DNA from 3 places in the Synechococcus sp. RS9916 genome. Region 2 is predicted to be linked to each of the others. Evidence: predicted binding sites of a transcription regulator. Region 2 holds the regulator's gene; each other region holds the start of a gene.
What was found. The regulator NtcA, encoded in region 2, controls nitrogen genes in cyanobacteria. The targets are predictions, from matches to a motif close to GTANCNNNNGNTAC.

Region 1: a site for NtcA is predicted at 2,149-2,162, ahead of RS9916_RS10510 (ferredoxin--nitrite reductase). Genes of this name have one in related genera too.
Region 3: a site for NtcA is predicted at 2,101-2,114, ahead of RS9916_RS10410 (circularly permuted type 2 ATP-grasp protein). Genes of this name have one in related genera too.

What each region holds. Positions count from the first base shown of each region.
Region 1 covers NZ_DS022299.1:2,005,843-2,010,080, forward strand. The annotation lists gene cobA (uroporphyrinogen-III C-methyltransferase) at 1-782, opposite strand, end outside; gene RS9916_RS10500 (hypothetical protein) at 779-1,417, opposite strand; gene RS9916_RS15160 (hypothetical protein) at 1,515-2,093, shown strand; gene RS9916_RS10510 (ferredoxin--nitrite reductase) at 2,338-3,879, shown strand; gene RS9916_RS10520 (formate/nitrite transporter family protein) at 4,193-4,238, shown strand, end outside.
Region 2 covers NZ_DS022299.1:2,446,154-2,450,391, forward strand. The annotation lists gene pth (aminoacyl-tRNA hydrolase) at 1-261, shown strand, start outside; gene RS9916_RS12230 (DUF3146 family protein) at 258-515, shown strand; gene RS9916_RS12235 (hypothetical protein) at 493-936, opposite strand; gene RS9916_RS12240 (DUF3084 domain-containing protein) at 962-2,170, opposite strand; gene ntcA (global nitrogen regulator NtcA) at 2,232-2,906, opposite strand; gene rph (ribonuclease PH) at 3,021-3,788, opposite strand; gene RS9916_RS12255 (cob(I)yrinic acid a,c-diamide adenosyltransferase) at 3,979-4,238, shown strand, end outside.
Region 3 covers NZ_DS022299.1:1,988,912-1,993,149, reverse strand. The annotation lists gene RS9916_RS10415 (alpha-E domain-containing protein) at 1-520, opposite strand, end outside; gene RS9916_RS10410 (circularly permuted type 2 ATP-grasp protein) at 514-1,989, opposite strand; gene RS9916_RS10405 (sodium:solute symporter family protein) at 2,307-3,737, shown strand; gene RS9916_RS15320 (hypothetical protein) at 3,755-3,883, shown strand; gene RS9916_RS10400 (aspartate carbamoyltransferase) at 4,045-4,238, shown strand, end outside.

The DNA of each region.
Region 1 (4,238 bases), 440 kb from region 2:
TGCGGGGAACAGGCCGTGATGCGCTGATTCACCACCTCACCCACCACCACGATGGAAGGGGACGCAAAGGCCTGGGCCCGTGCCTCCTCCGCGACCGACGTCAGGGTGGAGGTGAGGCAACGCTGACCCTCGACAGTGCCCTGCTGAATCAACGCCACGGGAGTCTCCGCCGCTAATCCACCCGCCATCAGCTCGTCAGCAATGCGCGGAAGATTGTGCAAGCCCATGTAAATCACCAGGCCATCGCTCGCAGTCGCCAAAGCACGCCAGTTCACCGAAGGACGACGTTTGTCGATCTCCTCATGGCCGGTCACAAACGTGACGGATGAACCAGCCCGGCGATGGGTGACGGGGATACCGGCATAAGCAGGGGCTGCAATTCCAGAGGTCACACCCGGGACCACCTCCACGGCAACGCCCCGCGCCGTGAGGTGGGCAGCCTCCTCTCCACCACGACCAAACAGAAAGGGATCCCCTCCCTTGAGGCGTACCACGCAGGCATGGCGCTGAGCGAGCTCCACCAGCACAGCATTCGTGCTCGGCTGGGGAACCGAATGATGACCGCGACGTTTGCCCACGAAGTGACGCTCACAGCCTTCTGGCACCAAATCGAGCACCTCTTTCGGCACCAGCGAGTCGTAGACCAGGGCATCGCAGCATCCCAGCAACCGATGGGCCTTGCGAGTGAGTAACTCAGGATCTCCGGGTCCTGCACCGACCAGATACACGGTTCCCGCAACAGTGCCCTCAGATGCAACGAGGTCCGCAGAGGAATCAGTCACGGGAGGAGAGACAGAAGGGAAATCAGACCAGAACGCAGCTGTGGATCGTCCAGCAGCGATGGCAATCCACCAGCCTGCCGCAACGCCTCCGCCATGCGGTTTGGAGCGAGGGCCAGAGGAAGGGGACAGGCGGAAGGATGCTGCCTGGCGTGCACCTCCCAGGTATCAGCAGACACCAAACCGCATCCCAGTTGTGCACCCAACAGCGTCAGATAGCGGCTGGACAAACCAGGCCGCAGGGGGTGGTGCACCACCACCACGCTCTGTCCATCAGCCTTGCCTGCCTCAATCCATCCCCGCAACAAGTCCCACCATTGGGGCCAGGCCCCCAGAAAGGGCACCATGGTGACGTCGGCCCCTGCACGGCGCATCCGCTCCCGAATCTGCGGCAGATCCGATCGGGCATGGCTGCCCGGCAACAACAGCAATGGCATCAACCAGTAGCGACAGCCCGGTTGGGTCGGAAGAGGCTCTGCCGTGAGCGCTTCTAGCTCGACCGGACCTTGGCGCTGAATGGCCAACTCCTGAGCGAAATCCACCAAACAAGCCGGTATTTCCCCGCCACTACGCCCATGCACCACCAGGCGCAAAACCGCTGGGGACTGAACCACAGAAGCGTCGACGGCCCGTGGCAATGGACACAGAAAAGCTGGCTTCCGTAACAACCGCCACGGATGCTGCGCCCCCTGAACTGATGGAGTCTGCGAATCATTAGCCATATCGGTCTGCATCATGACGAGTCAGCGCCGTCGCCCGAATCAAACCCAACGCCGTCTGGCCATCCAAGCCAGCTCCAGACGCAACCGTGTCTCGAGCGCCCGCGTCGATGCCAGAACCGATGGACGCCTTGAGGAACGGTGGGAGCGTGAGAGCTATCGGGACGATCACAGCGTTGAAGAGCCCATCAGGCCATCCTTCAGATCCGATTACGACGACGAACATCACGCTGACCGCTTCCTAACCAGCCAATACGAGATCGAACACGGGCGCCACGTCGACCACAGCAACTTCGGCGACCAAGACGACCACTATCGGGACGAGCGAGTGGACGCAAACCGCCGCTACCGCAATGCGTACGACAGCCATAACGCTTACGACAGCCATTGGGCTGAGCCCATGGGCAACGAGCGTCGTTACAGCGATCCCTATGAAAACTATCGCCAGCCAGACACCTGGAATTCGCTTGAGCCCTATGGCCAAAGCCGCGGACGCTCCGAACTTGATCAAGACCTGGAGGCCATGGGCAAGGTGTGGTCGATGATTCGCCAGGGAGCCGTTCGCATGCTGGGCGAAGTCGGACGCCAGTACTAAGCGAAGCCTGAGCTGCTGCATTGAGCTGCCAATACAGATTGCAGCGACTTTGCATGTATCAACCAACACCAATTTCCAGTCAAGACCCAGCGATTTTTGTTCCATCCGTTACCGAAATGCACCACCGCTGATCGCTAAACAACCGCTACCAGCGCTCTCGGATGTTGAGGTGCTGCAGATATGAGACGGCTTAAGCCGATCCACCTCACTCCCAGAGCTTTCCCTCCCACGTATTTCTTGCACCATGACCAGCAGCGCTCCCTCACGCCCTTATCTAGAAGGCAAAAAGCTCAACAAAATTGAGCAAAACAAAGCCAATAAAGACGGCCTGCTGGTCGGCAGCGAGATCGATAAGTTTGCCGAGATGGGTTGGGAGCAGGTCGACGAAACGGATCTGCAGCTGCGCCTGAAGTGGTACGGGATGTTCTGGCGCCCCAAGACACCCGGCAAGTTCATGCTGCGCCTGCGGGTCCCCAACGGCATTCTCAACGCCCAACAACTGCGCGTTGTGGGTTCCATTGTTGAGCGCTACGGCGAAAACGGCAGCTGCGACATCACCACCCGCCAGAACCTGCAGCTGCGCGGCGTGCTGCTCAATGATCTTCCAGAGATCCTCAAACGCCTGAAGGAAGCCGGATTGAGCACGATTCAGTCGGGCTTCGACAACCCACGCAACGTCACCGGCAACCCTCTGGCTGGAATCGATCCCCAGGAAATCGTCGACACCCGTCCTTACACTCAAGAGCTCAACAACTTCCTCACCAACAACGAAGAAGGCAATTCCGAGTATTCCAATCTGCCGCGCAAGTGGAACACGGCTGTTGCAGGTGCAAAAGACAACTTCCTGCTTCACAACGACATCATCTTCCACCCCGTTGAAAACAACGGTGAACTGGGCTTCGGGGTCTGGATCGGTGGCGTCCTTTCATCCCAGATGAATGCCTACGCCTTGCCCCTCAATGCCTGGGTGAAGCCAGAAGAAATCTGCAAAATCACCGACGCGGTCATTCGCCCTTGGCGAGATAACGGAGAACGCGACAAGCGCCCCAAAGGACGCTTCCGGATGTACCTCGATCAGGTGGGCCTTGAGGCCTTCCGCTCGATGGTGGAGGAAAACTTCGGTCCCCTGACCCCTGACCCCGGCTCGGTCTTCGACGAAACCCCGCGGTCCCACTACGGCATTCATGCCCAAAAACAAGAAGGGCTCCACTACGCCGGATTGCACGTTCCCGTCGGCCGACTCACTGCTGAAGATCTTCAAGACCTCGCCACCGCAAGCCTCAATTACGGAAACGGCGAGGTGCGCCTCACCGAAGATCAAAATGTGATCCTGGTGGGCTTGCCCAACGACAAGCTTGAGGCCTTCCAGGGCGATGCTCTCGTCCAACGCTTCCCGCTGGAACCCGGTGCGATCTCCGCTGGCACCGTCTCCTGCACAGGCAGCTCCTATTGCCATTTCGCCTTGGTGAACACCAAAGACCAGGCAGCGGACATCGCCACAAAACTCGATGCGGAACTGGAACTCCCCGAAGAACTAAAGATCCATTGGACTGGCTGCCCCAACAGCTGCGGCCAGGCCTACATGGGCGCCATCGGCCTCACCGGCACCAAAGCCAAAAACAAAGAGGGCGTGATGGGTGAGGGCTACACCCTCACCGTGGGCGGCTCTCAGGGCGCCGACCCCCAAGTCGGAGAACTGCACCAAAAAGCCGTTCCCGCGGAAGACATTCATGGCGTGTTGAAGCAACTCCTGATCGAGAAGTACGGCGCCAAACCCCGCAGCTGAATCAGCCTTCCACGGCCGTGGCGCTTTCTTTTGAAGCCATGGCTTTTGGGCTCCCCCTTCAGCGCTCTCCCCTCCCCTCACCCCACCGGATCCATGTCTCAAAACCGCGATCTGTTTTCCCGCTTCGTCAATTGGTTGAGTGCAAGCGGCAGTGAAAAGTCTCCAATTGCTCGCCCTGCCCAGCAGCGCGATGCGTTCTCCAAATTGATGAACAAAATCAGCGGCTGATCGCTGGATCTGGGGGTCATAAGAGCCTCTTCTTACGCCCTCGAACACCCACCCTCACCTCGGCAACAGCGTTTCTGCCTCACCAATGGACTACGTACTACCCAATGAGCTCGTCGACGGCATGATTGCCG
Region 2 (4,238 bases):
AAGAGCACGATTCAGCATCTGGGAACCCAGGAGTTCGCGCGCTTACGGATTGGTATTGGGGCTCCCGGTCGATCGGCGGAGGAGCGTCGTGCTCGCACGGTGTCCCATGTGTTGGGCAGTTTTCATCAGGCGGAGCAGTCCCTGCTCAAGGACGTGTTGGATGAAGTGTTGCGGGGTGTCGATCTGATTCAGCGTCAAGGCTTGGAGCGGGCAGGCAACCGCCTCAATGGACTGAATCTGGCTCCGGAGGAGCCTGCGTGACCCCTCTCCCAGTTACCACGGCCCATCTGCGCGTGCTGAGGCAGAGCTTCCAGGACAAGTGCCTGGAAGGTGAAGTCAGTGCCGGTGGCTTCAACTGGCAGTTTTGCTGGACATTCGAAGGGGGCGAACTCACGGTGGAGCCTTCGTTAGGCCGGGCGTTGATCCAGGACGCCCTGCTGCGGTTTTTGGTGAAGGCCGACTATCACCTGGAAGCAGGAGGCGATTACACCTTCACCGTGCGGGCACGGTTCTGAGTCCAGGTCCTTGTTGGGGAGGATGGCTCCAGGTCAAGGGATGAGGGAGCTGATCTTCCAGCAAGACCAGCGCCGCGATGCCGTCCAATTCGCCGGGGGGGAGCTGGAGGCCCTTGGGCAAGAACCGCCGCCACCCGCGAGCGGGCCAGATTTGCCAGTAACGGTCTCTGGCGCGCAGGGTCGTGCCCGCTTCCTTCACGATGCGCATTGGAGCGAGGTGTTGGAGTTGCTGCTGCCATGCCTTGCTGGAGGTGCCATCGCCGATCACCAAAGCTTCCAGGGGTGTGTGTTGGTGCCACCGCTCCAGTTGGGTGCGAGTGTCGTCTGCAAGCACCACGAGGGCATCTTTGATTTCACCCTGGCTGCAGTCAGCCAGCACAAGGCCGCATTTGCTGCGACCGGGATCAACTGCAGCGACCATGCCGCGAAGGGGTGGCTGAGTTCGCTCAGTTACGGCGTTCATTGATGCGCGCTTGGGGAATGGTGCCGACCGGCTCGATCCGCACGATCACCGGATCTGCGGTGTCGCTGCGTTGATTGGCAATCACCTTCAGTTCGATGCGAGAGGGAGAACGACGCAGCAGCGTGCTGCCGAGTTGGTTCAGGGCATTGGTATCGAACTGCAAGCCTTGCACCAGCGACCCGCGTCGCTGCGCTTCAGCGAGAGCCGATGCCAGCAGTAGGTTGAGGCGGTTGCGCACGGCTTCGCTGTTGGTTTCATCCCGTTCCAGCGCGGTTCGGGCCAGCACCGCATCGCGTTGCACCACGGTGGTGTTAGGTCTGACTTCCGGGAAGGCGTAGACCACTTCCTCTCCCAGCAACACATTGGCTGCCGAGCGGATGTTCACAACCCAGGTTCCCGGCTTTGTGATGGTGGACTCGAGGCGCTGGATGTCATTGCGGGGCACCAACAGGATCTGGCGGTCGGGGGTTTCCCCAGGGAGCACGCGTTGGTAGGCCTGGAGATTGGCTTCCCGCAGCAATTGGTCGATCACCTGTTTGGCCTGGTTGGGACGATCCAAACGGAGCGTGGCGGTCGCTAAGGGCTGGCCGCTGCTGAGCACCACATTGCCGAGGCGCAGAGCGAGTCGCTGCTGTTCCAATTCGCGCAGTTCGGCTTCGCCCTTGCTGATGCGTGATCGCACGTCGGCCAGCTCGTTCTCTGTGCGCTGGATTTCTGCATCGCGGGCCTGGACATCCCGGCTGAGGCGCTGTCGCTCAGCTTCAAGCCGTTGCCGTTCTTTCTGCAGGGGCACCAGGGTTTGGCGCAGTGCATCGGCTTTCGCTTTGGCTGTTGTGAGATCCAGGCGGGCCTGCTCACTTTCCCGCTGGGCTTGGGAGAGAGAGCGGGCTGCTCCGGCCTGGGCTTCACGGCTGCGTTCCAGTTCGCTGCGGCTGATGCGCAATTTCTCTTGAAGCGCATTGAGCTCAAACAGACCGACCCGCAGTTGACGACTCACCAGCAGCAGCAATCCCAGCGAGAGCGCTGAAATCAGGCTGCCGGTCAGCACTGTGATCACCACAGCGGTGCTGCGGGGGCGAAGGCCCAACAGGCTGAGGCGCGCCTTTCCAACGCTGGACCCCAGACGATCGCCCAGGGTGGAGAGGACTCCACCAAGGACAAGCAGGATCAGGATCAGCAGCCAGCCGGTCAACGTCGTTCAGCGGTCGGGAAACGCTCAGGCCAACCGGCGACCATTGTCACCTGAAGATCCCTCAGCTGAACTTTTTGGCCAGCGCGATCGGATCCAACACCGTGATTTTTTTGCGGTCAATCTCCACCAGCCCGGCGTTGCGGAGATCGCCCAGCAGGCGAGTGATGGTGACGCGAGTCGAACCGATGGCTTCGGCGATCGCTTGATGGGACAGGCGCAGATCGATGGTGATCCCGCGATCGCCTGGCACGCCGAAATCTCTGCAGAGCACCAGTAGAAAACTCACCAGTCGCGACGACATGTCGCGGTGGGTGAGGGTCTCGATCATCGTTTCGGTCTGCAGAATCCGGCTGGAGAGGCCCTGCAATAACAGCAACCCCACACTCGCGTCCGCTTCGATCGCCTGACGTACGGATGCGGCGGGGGCTGTCAACATCTCCACGCGGGTGAAGGCCACGGAGTGATAGAAGCGATCGGAGCGATGGCCGGTCAGCAACGACAGCACACCGAACAGGCTGTTTTCCCGCAGCAGCGCCACGGTGATCTCTTCCCCTGACTCGTAAACCCGCGACAGGCGCACAGCACCGCGACGGATCAGGTACACCCGCTCTGCAGGATCTCCAGGGAAGAAGATCGTTTTATTGCGCTCCACCATTTCCGAGGTAGCGCCATCCAGTCCACGGATCACATCCAGGAGGGTGCGCTCCTTCTTCTCGGGGGTGTTCACCAGGGTCATCGGTCCCGGTACTGGAGTAACGGTACGGCTGAAGCCGTGCATGACTCCCGGCATGGATGGCTTTGCAGGTGACTGGAAGTTACGGATCAGTTCCGTAGTGCCGTGTAGCAACCATCACGAAATCGAGCGATTACGGAGCGCCTGGCGCTGGCTGTCCATCAACTGCTGCAGGCCTGGTTCAGCCAGATCCAGCAGGCCATTGAGTTCGCTACGGCTGAAGGCTGCTCCCTCGGCAGTGCCCTGGATCTCCAGCAGATGCTGGTGCTCGTCCATCACCACATTCAGATCCACATCCGCACGGCTGTCTTCGCTGTAGTCCAGATCGAGCAGTGGGGCGCTGTTCACCAGGCCCACCGAGACGGCGGCCACCTGCTTGGTGATGGGTTGGCGCGTCACCAGTCCCTGCGCCAGCAGTTGGTCGCAGGCGTGCTTCAGCGCGACCCAGGCCCCTGTGATGGATGCGGTGCGCGTGCCTGCATCGGCTTGGATCACGTCGCAGTCGATCAACAGGGTGTTTTCTCCCAGGGCTTCCATGTCGATGCAGGCCCGCAGGCTGCGGCCGATCAGCCGCTGGATTTCCTGGGTTCGCCCCGAGAGCTTGAGCAGTTCCCGGTTTTGGCGCTCGGGGGTGGAACCCGGCAACAGGCGGTATTCGGCACTCAGCCAGCCTTTGCCTTGTCCTTTCCGCCAGCGGGGCACGCCCTCCTGGTGACAGACGCTGCAGAGCACGGCCGTGCGCCCCGTGCGCACGATCAGGGAGCTTATGGCGAAGCCCATCGGATCCCAGTTGATGGCAAAGGGGCGAAGGTCTGCGGCGCTGCGGCCGTCGTTGCGCTCCTCGCCAGGCGTTGAGTGGGTGCCGCTGCTGCTGAGGCTGGTCATGGCGTTGTGGGGCGCAGGCGTGAATGGTCTGAGCCTGGCAGGGGCCGTTTGCCGGTTTCCACAGCCGCATGGGGAGAGAAGGGTGTCGGTCGACACCGTGACACCAGGGATAGTGTCAAAAGGCTTGTGAACTGATCCGGCGGCGCTAGGTTTGAATCCAGCGGGTCACCCCCGGACGCACGAGCTCTTGATGACAGCAAGCCTCAGCACCAGTCACCGTCCCGGCGAGGTCCGCAGCGCAGATCACCGGACACTGGAGCGTGCAGGTCTGCATCCTCTGCCTCAGCTGCCAGCTCGCCCTCCCCTGCATCTGGTGTCTCCAGAGGGGCAGCTGCAGGTGCATACCGCTCCCTATCGGGGCAGCTTTGCTTCCGTTTTGAGCCAGGCCCTGCGTGCTGCAGGTCTCGGCAGCCGGGTGATGGTGGTGCAGTTTCTCAAGGGAGGGGTGGC
Region 3 (4,238 bases), 460 kb from region 2:
GGATGCGTGAGGTTTTGTCGGCTCGCTCCATCAACCGTCCCAGCTGACTGAACAGCCAGCTGAGGTCGCGGCTGAGGCTGGAATCAGTGATCCCATAAAAGATTTGGCATCCCTGGCGAATGCTGCGCAGTTGTTCTTGCACCGGTTCCGTCCAGATTGCTTCGTCTTCCTGCAGACTCCAGTGCAGATCATTGATTTGTTCCCACATCTCTGTGGTGATCACATCGCGGATCTGGCGTGCGTTTTCGCGGGCCATGGCGATGCAGCTCACGATGCTGTTGGGATTCTCCAGGTCGTGCAGCAAGAAGCGGATCACATCGGCGGGGCGTCCCGCTGGATAGGCCTGATCGAAGCGGCTGCGATCGCCGGTGGCTTCCACCAGTGGCAGCCATGGTTCGGCGCTACCTGGGGGACAATCAAGGGCCATGGCTTCACTGACCTCAAGGAAGCGGGCGATGTGTTCGGCCCGCTCCAGGTAGCGATGGATCCAATAAAGAGAATCGGCGACCCGGCTCAGCACGGCACCACCTCCCGGGCTGGTTCGCTCACCACCTGCTGGTCGTCCACGATCCAGGTGTCTTTACAGCCGCCCCCCTGGGAGGAGTTCACCACCAGCGATCCGCGCTCCAGTGCGACTCGCGTCAGTCCCCCTGGGCTGACCCAATTTTGTTTCCCTCGCAGCACGTAGGGCCGTAGATCCACATGGCAGGGATAGAGCTCCCCGTTACTGAGGGAGGGCACAGTGGACAGCTGCAGCGTGGGTTGGGCGATGAAGTTGCGGGGGTTGGCGCGGATTTTGGAGTCGAAATCGACCAGCTCGGTGCGGCTGGCTTGGGGCCCGATCAGCATTCCGTAGCCACCGGCTTCGGCCACCGACTTCACCACCAGCTCTTCGAGGTGATCGAGGACGAACTGGCGGTCGTTGTCGCGAGCACACAGGTAGGTGGGCACGTTCTCGATGATCGGCTCCGCATCGAGGTAGTAGCGGATCATCGCCGGCACGTGGGCGTAGATCAGCTTGTCGTCGGCCACGCCGGTGCCTGGTGCATTCGCGATCGCCACCCGCCCTTGGCGCAACACCTCCATCAGTCCAGCGACGCCGAGCATGGAATCTCTGCGGAACACGTTGGGGTCGAGGAAGTCATCGTCGATCCGTCGGTAGATCACATCCACAGCGCTGTGTCCGTTGGTGTTGCGCAGCCACACGCGCCCGTCCTCACAGAACAGATCCCGCCCTTCCACCAAGGGAATGCCCATTTGTTGGGCTAGGTAGCTGTGTTCGAAGTAGGCGCTGTTGAACACGCCCGGGGTGAGCAGCACCACCCGAGGTGCGTCGCTCCAGGGGGCCATGTCCTGCAGTGTGCGCAGCAGATGGGAGGGGTAGTCATCGATCGGTTGCACGGCCCGCCCTGCGAACAGGCTCGGGAACAGCTGCTTCATCACGCGGCGGTTTTCGAGGAAATAGGCCACGCCGGAAGGACAGCGCAGGTTGTCTTCGAGAACGCGCCAGGTGCCTTCTCCATCACGGATCAGGTCGAGGCCTGACACCTGGCACCAGCGGTTCAGGGGCACCTGGACTCCCTGCATCTCCTGGCGCCAACCGGAGGAACTTTCCACGTCTTCCCTTGGGATCACACCGTCGTTGATGATTTGCTGTGGCCCGTAGATGTCGGCCAAAAAGCAGTCGATTGCCTCCAACCGTTGGATCAGGCCTTGCTCCAGGCGTTGCCACTCGTGACCGCCGATTAAGCGTGGAAGGGGATCAAAAGGAAGGATGCGTTCACGGCCGTTGCCGTCGCTGTCGTTGAGCCGAAACGTGGCCCCATGCCGTCTCAGGAGATGGCTCGCTGCCGCGTGGTTGCGGATGAGCTCGTTCAGGCCGATCTGTCCGAGTGATGAGAGCAGAGGCTCCAGTGCTGCTCTCGGTGCGGCATCAGTGCGGCAGAAATATTCGTCGTAGCCAGCTGACGGTTTGTATTCGGTAAACATCCAAGGCACCGATATCGGATGCATCCAATCGGTCGACGGATCCCGCTCCTGGTCACCCTTGCTACACATTCCGCAATTTGGGCGACATCGCTGTTCACCACAGATGTTTTGGTATCTGTAGACACCAGCTTGTTGGCCCGAGTGTTTGGGGGGAGGGCTCGCATTTGCTTAGGTATTTGCCAGTCCCCGAGTCAGGTTTTCAGTGAGTGAACTGATGTGGGCCCGCTTGATCTTTGCCGTCGGGGCAGTGGTGACAGCGGCAACCGTGGTGATGATCGTGCGCGGTCATCTGTACTGGCAGCGGCGGGATTCAAGCGATGTCGGCTAGCGCAGCACCGTTTCTTCATCCCGGGGTCGCCTGGGCCTTGGTGGTTCTGTTCTCTGTGCTTTGGGTCGCCCTGGGTGTGGCCTGGGGCCGTCGAGGCAAAGGCGATGCCGACGAGTACATGCTGGCTGGCCGCAATATCGGCTTGGCTCTCAGCACCGCCACATTGATGGCCTCCTGGGTCACTGGGAACACCACGCTTCTGGCGCCGGAATTTGGCTACAAAACTGGTCTTTGGGGCATGTTCAGCTATGCCCTGGCCGGGCTTGGCCTGATTCTCTTCGCCCCCCTGGCGTCGCGGATCAAGCAGTTGATGCCCAACGGGCGCACCAGCGGCGACTTCATCCGCTTGCGCTACGGGCGTCTGGCTTGGTGGGTGTTCATGCTGATCACCGCGGTCTACACCCTGGGCTTTCTGATGACCCAGGCGATGGGTGCTGGTCTGCTGCTGCAGGCCCTTTCAGGCTTCAACTACCACGTGGGAATGGTGGTGGTGATTGGTGTCGCCACCGTCTACACCTTGTTTGGAGGGATGCGGGCCGTGATCGGCACCGATTTCATTCAGTCGCTGTTGATCATGGTGTTGCTGGCGGTGGTGGCGGTGCTCGCCTTCCGTCAATTCCCGATGCCTGAGGTGCATGCCTCCTTGCTGGCCCGGCATCCCGATCGGCTTGATCTGCTGCTGCCGGCGGGCTTGTTGATCGCCTGGAATTCCGCCCTGTTTTCGATGGGCGAGGTGTTTCACAACAACATCTGGTGGTCCCGTGTCTTCGCCAGTCGGCGTTCAGTGGTGATGACCTCTTTCGTGTTGGGCGGAATTGCCTGGATGAGCGTGCCGATGGTGACGGGCTCCATCGGCTTGGTGGCCTTGGCCCGTGAGCTGCCTCTCGATCAGGTGAACATGGTCTTCCCCGTGATGGCAGCTGATTTGCTCGGGGCGGGCGGTGCGGCTCTGGTGTTTGTGGTGGTGTTTGCCTCGCTCACCTCCACCCTGGATTCGCTGCTGGCATCCACTGCCGATCTGCTGGCGGAGGACGTGTACTTCCGTCTGTTGCGGCCTCAGGCCAGTGACCTACAGCTGAAGCAGGCGGCGCGGCTGATGGTGGTTGGGTTGGCGGTTGTCACCCTGGTGCTGTCATGGCCGCGGCTTGATTCGCTGGCGTCGGTGCTGTTCTTCACTGGAGCCCTAGTGGCCTCCACGGTCTGGCCTGTGGCGTGCGGCCTGTACTGGCGCACGGCCAACCGCAAGGCTGCCATTGCGGCCATGCTCGCCGGCAGCGTTGTGGGCCTGCTCGCCTATGTGCTGATCGCGCCCTACTGCGCCGCTGTGTTTTCGGCGGCCGTGTCGGCGGTCGTGATGCTGATCGGCAGTCGCATATGGCCGGAACGGTTTGACTTCACCTTGTTGCAGGAGGAGGGATGATCCAAACACTCCCTTTAATGGCCAGCCTTGTCGGTCTGTCTGGCTTTCAGTTTTTGCTGTTAGCCAGTCAGTTTGCCCTGGTGCTGTCGGTGCTCGTCCTGCTGCTGATCTGGTGGGTGGAGTGGCGCAATGGACGCATTTGGTGATAGAGGCATGGATGAGTAACGAGCTGAACATTCTTCCCGGATCTTTGCTTAAGAAGCTGCTTCTTCGTGGACGGAGGAGTGTGGTTGTTGTTACCGGTAAAAGATGTAGTTCCTGGCTTTAGCACTCGGTTTGGCAAACAGAGTGTTGATCCGATCTCGCTATGGCACAGGCCAAATCAGCACTTGTGGACGCGACCTCGGTTCAGATCCGATTTGAGCCGATGGGGCCCGATGTCTACGGGCAAAACCAACCCAAGGAGCTGTTGGCCGCGATTGCCGAAGACGTTGAGCCATTGAAGGATTTGGTGGATCAGCACGTGGTGTCGATCCAACCGTTTCGAGCCGAGGCCTTGCT